2 regions of the Brevibacterium sp. K11IcPPYGO002 genome follow, and region 1 is predicted to be linked to the other one. Evidence: predicted binding sites of a transcription regulator. Region 1 holds the regulator's gene; the other holds the start of a gene.
What was found. The regulator HrcA, encoded in region 1, represses chaperone genes, less so after heat shock. The targets are predictions, from matches to a motif close to TTNGCACTCGNNNNNNNCGAGTGCNAA.
Positions count from the first base shown of each region.

Region 2: the regulator HrcA is predicted to act here: its motif matches at 2,797-2,823, upstream of groL (chaperonin GroEL).

Region 1 covers NZ_CP131929.1:2,241,665-2,246,063, reverse strand. The annotation lists gene QYM46_RS10275 (DUF4870 domain-containing protein) at 1-55, opposite strand, end outside; gene QYM46_RS10270 (DUF4870 domain-containing protein) at 141-797, opposite strand; gene QYM46_RS10265 (DUF3097 family protein) at 949-1,812, opposite strand; gene hrcA (heat-inducible transcriptional repressor HrcA) at 1,973-3,013, shown strand; gene dnaJ (molecular chaperone DnaJ) at 3,141-4,256, shown strand; gene QYM46_RS10250 (16S rRNA (uracil(1498)-N(3))-methyltransferase) at 4,253-4,399, shown strand, end outside.
Region 2 covers NZ_CP131929.1:3,436,823-3,441,221, forward strand. The annotation lists gene QYM46_RS15830 (DUF1707 SHOCT-like domain-containing protein) at 1-343, shown strand, start outside; gene QYM46_RS15835 (hypothetical protein) at 411-794, opposite strand; gene groL (chaperonin GroEL) at 997-2,640, opposite strand; gene QYM46_RS15845 (cold-shock protein) at 3,144-3,347, opposite strand; gene QYM46_RS15850 (LytR C-terminal domain-containing protein) at 3,794-4,357, opposite strand; gene QYM46_RS15855 (DUF3263 domain-containing protein) at 4,360-4,399, opposite strand, start outside.

The DNA.
Region 1 (4,399 bases):
TCGGAGGCATCGGCTGTGACTGTCCGTTGCTCGGCTGCTGCGGGTTGTCCGACATGAGAGTCCCTTCAGAGTGTGCGATCACTCCACATTAACCCAGGGAGAGCGGGCTGTCCCAGAGTGCGCGGGATGACGGGGGATGGTCACTTCACGAAGTTGAAGGTGAGCGGAAACTTATACCCCTCGCCCCTGTTCGCTGCGACGGCCGCAATGATGTAGAGGACGCAGTAGACCAGTGGGACGATGAACGCTGCGTACATGATGATGATGCCGATCCCGAAGGTCACCAATGCCAGGATGAAACCGAGGATGCCGAAGACGAAGAGGGCACCGACGGTGACGATCGTGTTCGTGATCAGCGCATTGAGCCCCTGACGCGAATGCTCGCGGACGAACGGCGACTCGTCCTTCTTCACGAGGAACATGATGAGCGGCATGAAGCCGAAGAGAAGCGCGCCGAGGTGTGTCCACAGAGCCGTGGTCCGATCGGGTTCGGGGGCCATCCAGAACTGTTCGGAGCCGGGTCCGTACGCCTGCTCGGGCAGAGAGCGGGAGTCGAACATCGCCGGGTTGTGCATCTGCGGCATGCCGAAACCAGGCTGCGCGCCATATCCAGGCTGTGCGCCGAACGAATGTTGTGAGCCGTACCCCGGCTGCCCACCATATCCCGGCTGCCCACTGTGCGTCTGCGGCTGAGAATACTGCCGGCCCTGCGACGCGTAAGGCTGCTGCGGGCCGGAGGCCTGTGAGTAGTTCGGCGGCATCGGCCGGCTGCCCGGCTGCTCGGGGTGGTGCGACATGGGGATCCTTTCGAAGAACGTCTGCCATTCACACTATCCGAGCCGGGTGTCCCGAGGATGTCGGGGAAGCCTCACTCCTGTGACAGTTTCGGCACACGTCGACAGATCCGCGTGACCACCGCGGGCCACCGCGCGGCACCACCGAAGTCACTCAGCCGACGGTGACGAAATCGATGAGTTCCTCGACCCGACCCGACAGCGTCGGTTCGACATCGGCGATGGTGCTGACCTTCCCGAGGATGCGCACCCAGCCGCGAGCGACGTCCCGATGATCGGCGTGCGGCCATCCGATGCGACGGAGGATTCCCGTCTTCCAATCCTCACCGCGGGGGACGACCGGCCATTGCCGGATGCCGACGACATGGGGCTTCACCGCCTGCCAGATATCGACGTAGGGGTGGCCGATGATATGGACGACATCGCGGTAGCGCGGATCGGCACGGATCGCCTCGGCGATCTTCGATTCCTTCGTCCCGGTCACCAGATGGTCGGCGAGGACACCGACCCGATGGTCGCGATCCGGACCGAAGGCTGCGAGCTTGTCGGCGACGTCGTCGAGACCGCCCAGGGGTTCGACGACGACGCCTTCGATGCGCAGATCATCGCCCCAGATCTTCTCGACGAGCTCGGCATCGTGCTTGCCCTCCACCCAGATCCGCGATCCACGAGCCACCCGGGCCTTCGCCCCGACCACGGCGCGAGACCCGGAAGCCGTCCGCCCGGGCTGCTGCGCCTTCTTCTTCGGCAGCTGCACATCGACGGGCTGACCTTCGAGGAGGAAACCCGGTCCCAAGGGGAAGGCCCGGACTTTGCCGACGCGGTCCTCGAGCTTGACGACGACACCGGCCGTGGTCTTCTCCGCACCGACGACCGCACCGACATAGCCGCTCATCGCATCCTCGAGAACCATGCCCAGGCCGAGCTCGACCTGGCGGGACTTCTTCGGACGGTGCGACGACGGCGAGGAACCGGAGAGCACATCGGGGCCATAGCGATCAAAAGCATTCACGGGCACCCACCATAATCAAGGACGGTCCCGCAGGCGCGCAGACCCGCAGGTCACCCCAGAAATGAATTCCGGGGACGAGAAGCGTAGAATTGGCACTCAGGCTCAAGGAGTGCCAAGTATCGGCACGGGACCGCGATCGGCTGAAGAGACGGAGAGGAGAACCGCGATGAACGACAGCAGACGTGCACAGGTGCTGCGCGCCATCGTCGAGGACTTCGTCGCCACCAACGAACCCGTGGGATCGAAGGCGATCGTCCAGCGCCACACCCTCGGCGTCTCCCCGGCCACGATCCGCAACGATATGGCCCAGCTCGAGCAAGAAGGCTATATCGCCCAACCCCACACCTCGGCCGGTCGGATCCCCACCGATCTCGGCTACCGGATGTTCGTCGACCGCATCGACGAGTTCAAACCGCTGACCACGGCTGAACGCCGCGCGATCTTCCAACTCATCGACGGCGATGTCGATCTCGACGAGATGCTCGACCGCACCGTCCGTGTGCTCTCCGGCCTCACCCGCCAGGTGGCGCTCATCCAATACCCGACGGTGTCGCGGGCGCGCATCAAACACGTCGAGATCGTCGGCCTCGGCCCCGGCCGGATCCTCGTCGTCCTCATCACCGACGCCGGTCAGGTCGAGCAGAAGTCAGTGATCACCCCGACCCCGCTCGACGAGGACGCCGTTCGCGGGCTGCGCGACCAGATCAATGCCGAATTCGCCGGGCGCACGCTTGCGCAGGTATTCGGTTCGGCTCCCACCGCCGAGGCGGTCGCCGCCGAATCGAGTGAGGCGGCTGGGCGTGACGAGTCCGGACTCACACAGATCAGGGCCGCCGTGGTCGACCTCGTCGCCGCGACCCGCGAAGAACGCATCATCATGGCCGGAACTGCGAACCTCGCCCGTTCCGGCAGCGAATTCGGAGAGAAGATGGCCCCGATCCTCGAGGCCTTCGAGGAGCAGGTGGTCCTGCTCCGGCTGCTCACCTCGATGGCCGAAGACCATGAGGGGATCAGCGTGCGCATCGGGCGTGAGAATACTCACGAATCATTCAGCTCGACTTCCGTCGTCGCCGCCGAATATGGTCATGACGCGGGTTCGTCGGCCAGACTGGCGGTGCTCGGCCCGACCCGGATGGACTATCCGACGACGATCTCGGCAGTCCGTGCCGTCGCGAAGTACGTGTCCTCGATCCTCGACCGAGGGTAGGGCCGGTGCAGTGACGACGACCAGGGGTGCCCGCAGTCGGGCAGCACACAACCGGTGAGCACCGCGCAGCAGCGCAGCCACCACCACGAACAGAGAAGACCACTACGTCAGGGAGAGAGAAGTTTCTGTGGCCGATCACTATGAAACACTCGGAGTGTCCAAAGACGCTTCCGCGGCTGAGATCAAGTCGTCGTACCGGAAGCTGGCACGCAAGTACCACCCGGACGTCAATCCCGGTCACGAAGACGAATTCAAAGCCATCTCACTGGCCTACGATGTGCTCTCCGATCCGGAGAAGCGCCGCAACTACGATATGGGCGGCGGCGAGAACGGTCAGGGCTTCCCCGCCGGCGGCGGCTTCGGCGGATTCGGAGACATCTTCGAGACCTTCTTCGGCGGTGGCGGCGGACAGGCCGGAGGCCCGATCCCGCGCACGCAGCGCGGCAAGGACGCCCTCGTCGGCGTCAACATCGACTTGAAGACTGCGGCCTTCGGCGGCACCGTCGATCTCGACGTGACCACTGCGGTCGTCTGCGACACCTGTTCGGGTGCCGGCACGCAGGAGGGCACGAAGATCGAGACCTGCTCGCTGTGCCACGGCGCCGGCAGCGTCCAGCGCATGACGCGGACCCTGCTGGGCCAGATGGTCACGAACCAGACCTGCAACTCCTGCCACGGCTTCGGCACCGTCATCCCCAACCCCTGCCTCAACTGCCAGGGCGACGGACGCGTGCGCAAGCAGCGGACCATGAAGATCCGCATCCCCGCCGGAGTCTCCGACGGCACCCGCATCCAGCTCGGCAGCCAGGGTGAGGTCGGTCCCGGAGGCGGACCCGCCGGTGATCTCTTCGTCGAGGTCATGGTCACCCGCCACGACGTGTTCCAACGCGACGGCGACAACCTCCGGGCTGCGGTCTCGGTGCCGATGACCGCAGCGACCCTGGGCGCGACCATCCCGTTCGAGACCTTCGACGGCACTCAGGACCTCACCATCGCCGCCGGCACCCAGTCCGGCACCGTCGTCAAACTTCCCGGACTCGGCGCCTCCCGCCTGCGCTCGGAGACTCGCGGCGACCTGCTCATCACCGTCGACGTCCTCACCCCGGACTCGCTCGACGACGAACAGCGCGAACTGCTCGAGAAGCTCGCCGAACTGCGCGGAGAAGAGGCGCCGCGGGCCCAGATCTCGACGGAGAACCGCGGAATGTTCTCCCGTATGCGTGAGAGGTTCGCCGGTCGGTGAGTCTTCCCGTCTTCCGCTCCGCCACCGCCGCCGAGGCGGTCGTCGGATCCGCTCTCACCTTCGGTGAGGACGTGGCCGGGCACGCGGTGCGGGTGCGTCGGATCGGTCCCGGCGAAGGCATCGACATCGTCGATGGAGACGGC
Region 2 (4,399 bases), 1.2 Mb from region 1:
GTCGATCGCGCGCGGTGAGTTCATCTTCTTCTGGCCGATCTTCGTCATCGTGCCCATGCTGTTCGGCGGGTTGGGGCGCATCGCGCACAAGGACGAGATCATCCGCAATCGGAAGAAGGAGCTCACCCGTCGAGCCCGGGCGCACCTCGGCGACGCCGAGGCCCAACGACAGCTCGACCAGGGCGAACCTCCCGAGCGAGATTACGAAGCCGACTTCGGTACGGGCCTGCAGCCGCCGCATCCGTCTCATCCGCCGTACTCTCCCGGGCAGATCTCCCGCCGCGATGAGAGGGACCGGGGCCGGGGGCAGCGCCGTCATCGCCGCGACAACCCCTGGGACTGAGCGCTGACGACTGCAGGTCGGTTCCCTTCTGAATTGGCTCAGGCTGGACGGGCCCTGATCTTCCGGCTCAGACCTGGAAGATCCGGAGCTGCCCGAAGTCCTGCGCCTTGTGCGTGGTGAACCACATGGTGTGCGAGAAGTGCCGCAGGTCGTCGCCGTCCGCCTCGGCCTGCCAGTATCCCCACGCCGCTGCGGCCTTGCCGTGGGTGATCGCCGCCTCGAGGTGGCCGACCTCCGGCGAATGAGCGGACAGTTTCAGCAGCGCCTCGACGACGGCTCCCCGACCGGTGTGGGTCTCGACCTCGGAGGGGTGGACGATCTGGAGGACGCAGTCGTCGGCTATCCCCTCGGTCAGCGCGTCTCGGTCGCCGTTGAAGAGATTCTCTTCGAACGTTGCGACGAAGACGTTCTTCGGACTGTTTCCGCAGGCATCGGTGCCGGTGAAGGTCATACCGACAGCCTATGCGGGCGGAGGATTCTGAACAACGGGTCGGTGGGTATCCTCGGCGATGACGGTCGCCGACTCACGACGAGCGGTCACGTCCGCGTGAACGATCTGACCGTCGGGCCGGGGCCCAGGAGTCCGAGCACGAAAACGGCCGTGCCGGCACCCTTGTGGGCACCGGCACGGCCGATCGAACGAGCGGTGGCTATCAGAAGCCCATGCCGCCCATTCCACCCATGCCGTCCATGCCGGCAGCTGCGTCTGCACCTGCGGCGGCCTTTTCGGGCTTGTCGGCGACGACCGACTCGGTGGTGAGGAACAGACCGGCGATCGAGGCGGCGTTCTGCAGGGCAGAGCGGGTCACCTTGACCGGGTCGTTGATGCCGGCAGCCAGCAGATCCTCGTACTCACCGGTTGCGGCGTTGAGACCGAATCCGGCTTCGAGGTTCGCGACCTTGTCGGCAACCACACCGGCTTCGAGGCCGGCGTTCGTGGCGATCTGCTTGAGCGGGGCTTCGATGGCAACCTTGACGATGTTGGCACCGGTGGCCTCGTCTCCGGAGAGTGCGAGGTCCGCGAAAGCGGCCTTGCCCGCCTGGATGAGCGAGACGCCGCCACCGGCGACGATTCCCTCTTCCACAGCAGCCTTGGCGTTGCGCACGGCATCTTCGATGCGGTGCTTGGTTTCCTTGAGCTCAACCTCGGTGGCGGCTCCGGCCTTGATGACTGCAACACCGCCGGCTAGCTTGGCCAGACGTTCCTGCAGCTTCTCACGGTCGTAGTCGGAGTCCGAGTTCTCGATCTCGGCGCGGATCTGAGCGACCCGTCCGGCGATCTCCTCGGCGTCTCCTGCACCCTCGACGATGGTGGTCTCGTCCTTCGTGATGACGACCTTGCGGGCGGTGCCCAGCAGGTCGGTGGTCACGCTGTCGAGCTTGAGCCCGACTTCCTCGGACACGACCTGGCCACCGGTGAGGATGGCGATGTCGGCGAGCTGAGCCTTGCGACGGTCACCGAAGCCCGGAGCCTTGACGGCCACGGACTTGAAGGTGCCCTTGAGCTTGTTCAGCACCAGGACGGCCAGGGCTTCGCCCTCGACGTCTTCGGCGATGATGAACAGCGGCTTGTTGGACTGCTGAACCTTCTCGAGGACGGGCAGCAGGTCCTTCACGTTCGAGATCTTGGAGTTGACGATGAGGATGTAGGGATCCTCAAGGACAGCTTCCTGGCGATCGGTGTCGGTGACGAAGTAACCGGAGATGTAGCCCTTGTCGAAGCGCATACCCTCGGTCAGTTCGAGTTCGAGCCCGAAGGTGTTGGACTCCTCGACGGTGACGACGCCTTCCTTACCGACCTTGTCGATGGCCTCGGCGATCAGTTCACCGATGGCGGGATCTCCGGCGGAGATGCCTGCGGTGGCGGCGATCTGTTCCTTGGTCTCGATGTCGATGGCGTTGTTCAGCAGGACGTTCGTGACGGCCTCAACGGCCTTCTCGATGCCGCGCTTGAGGCTGAGCGGATCAGCACCGGCTGCCACGTTGCGCAGGCCTTCGCGGACGAGAGCCTGTGCGAGCACGGTAGCGGTGGTGGTTCCGTCGCCTGCGACGTCGTCGGTCTTCTTGGCGACTTCCTTGACGAGCTCAGCGCCGATCTTCTCGTAGGGGTCCTCGAGTTCGATCTCCTTGGCAATGGAGACGCCATCATTGGTGATGGTCGGTGCGCCCCACTGCTTTTCGAGCACGACGTTGCGACCGCGGGGTCCAAGGGTCACCTTGACCGCGTCCGCAAGCTGGTTGAGGCCAGCTTCGAGTCCTCGACGAGCTTCTTCGTCGAATGCAATCATCTTTGCCATAGCGGCTTAGATCCTCCCTGATGGAGTGGAGTGGGAATCCAGAGCAGTCGTCAGCGCCCGCGACGGCAGAGAGTGTGTCCGCATGTTCCATTCCACATATGGACCACGCTCTCGAGACGACTGGTGGGAACCCATCGGTTTTCACCAGTACTAGATTTAGCACTCTCCCCATGCGAGTGCAAATATTCATTGCCCGCCAAGACGGGCCATGACGGGCATGGGAAGGTGCGAGCCACGAGTTCTGGGCGCCGGAGGAAGGCGAAGAGGTCATTTCGGCCCAGCGCGAAACGCCCTGCAGCCCCGAGCAGTTCGCATGAACGGCTTCAAGATTCATACGAGGTGATCTTGAGCGGCGCATATGAATTTCGAAGCCGCGGGCACTGAAAAGCGCCGAGCAGTTGCCTGCTCGGCGCTTCCCCCGTGCGGTTGGTGCCGGTTGGCCCGAAAGCCGTTCCGACCACCCGCCGCAGCGGATCAGAAAACTGTGCTGACAGCAGCCAGTCTCAGAGGAGGGTGACGGACTCCGCCTGAGGACCCTTTTGTCCTTCTCCTACTTCGAACTGAACCTGCTGGCCCTCTTCGAGAGAGCGGTAGCCGTCCATCTGGATTGCGCTCCAGTGAACGAACACGTCCTGGTTGTCGCCTTCGAGGGTGATGAAACCATAGCCCTTTTCAGCGTTGAACCACTTGACGGTACCTTGTGCCATTACTTCTCCATACAGTGCAGTGCCATTGAAATCCCGCATCGCAGCCGCGGTCAGATGACCCCACCTGAGATACGGAAGCTAGTAAAACTCAACTGACCCCGCGACTTCTCTCATTGACCTCTAGAGAATTATCTCGGTGAAGCACGAATAGAACACAAGGTGCTGTGCTTGCCTAGCTGTTGCAACTCTACCGCAGGCGCGCATCCCACCTAGAGCGGTTCAGCACTGTTATAGATTCGTTATCTAAGGGTTTCTGCCCTGTTCACAGCGGGGATCGCTAAGAATGGAATCAGACCGTTCGGTCAGGAATTCGCCGAGACGGCCGACCGCCCTATGCCCAACCGCGACCGAGGCGTCCCCGTCTCATACCCCCATCGCCGAGGCGATCGAGACCGAACCGATCCAGCCGACGCAGTCTCATTGCCGCGCGACCGAATCGCGTCGGGTCACTCCGAGTCCCCGCCTTCGCTGGGCTCGGGTCCGCGGTCGGCGATGTCCGAACAGATGACGACGGTGATATCGGCTTCGAAGTCGGACGAGGCCTCCGTGGCCGAGACTCCCAGCGACTTGGCGACGAGCTTGGCCTGCGAGGCGTTCTCTTCGCCGTTGTAGTACACCGTCGAATCCGTGAGATTCGTCGAGTAGTTGCCGACCTGGCCGAGCTTCCAGCCCTTCTCTTCGACCGCCTCGGAGAACTTCTTCGCAGCGCCGGAGACGCCGGAGCCGTTGAGGACGTCGACGGTGATCGAGTCGTCTGCGACGCTGACTTCGCTCTCGCTCGGCGAGGGTTCGGCCGATGTTGATTCGGAAGCCGGAGGATCGGCGATCTTCGATTCGGGGTTGCCCATCGAGGAGAAGATGATGTTGATGGCGGCCACGACCAGCAGGACCGCGACCAGGGCGAGGATGATGACCAGCGAGATGGCACCGATGTTCGACGACGCCGCGGATTCCTGTCGATGGGCACCGCTGCGCCGGCCGGGCTCGATCTCGTCGAATTCGTCGGTCATGTCTACCTCGAGACGCGGGCTTGGGCGCGTTCGCTCTGCCGC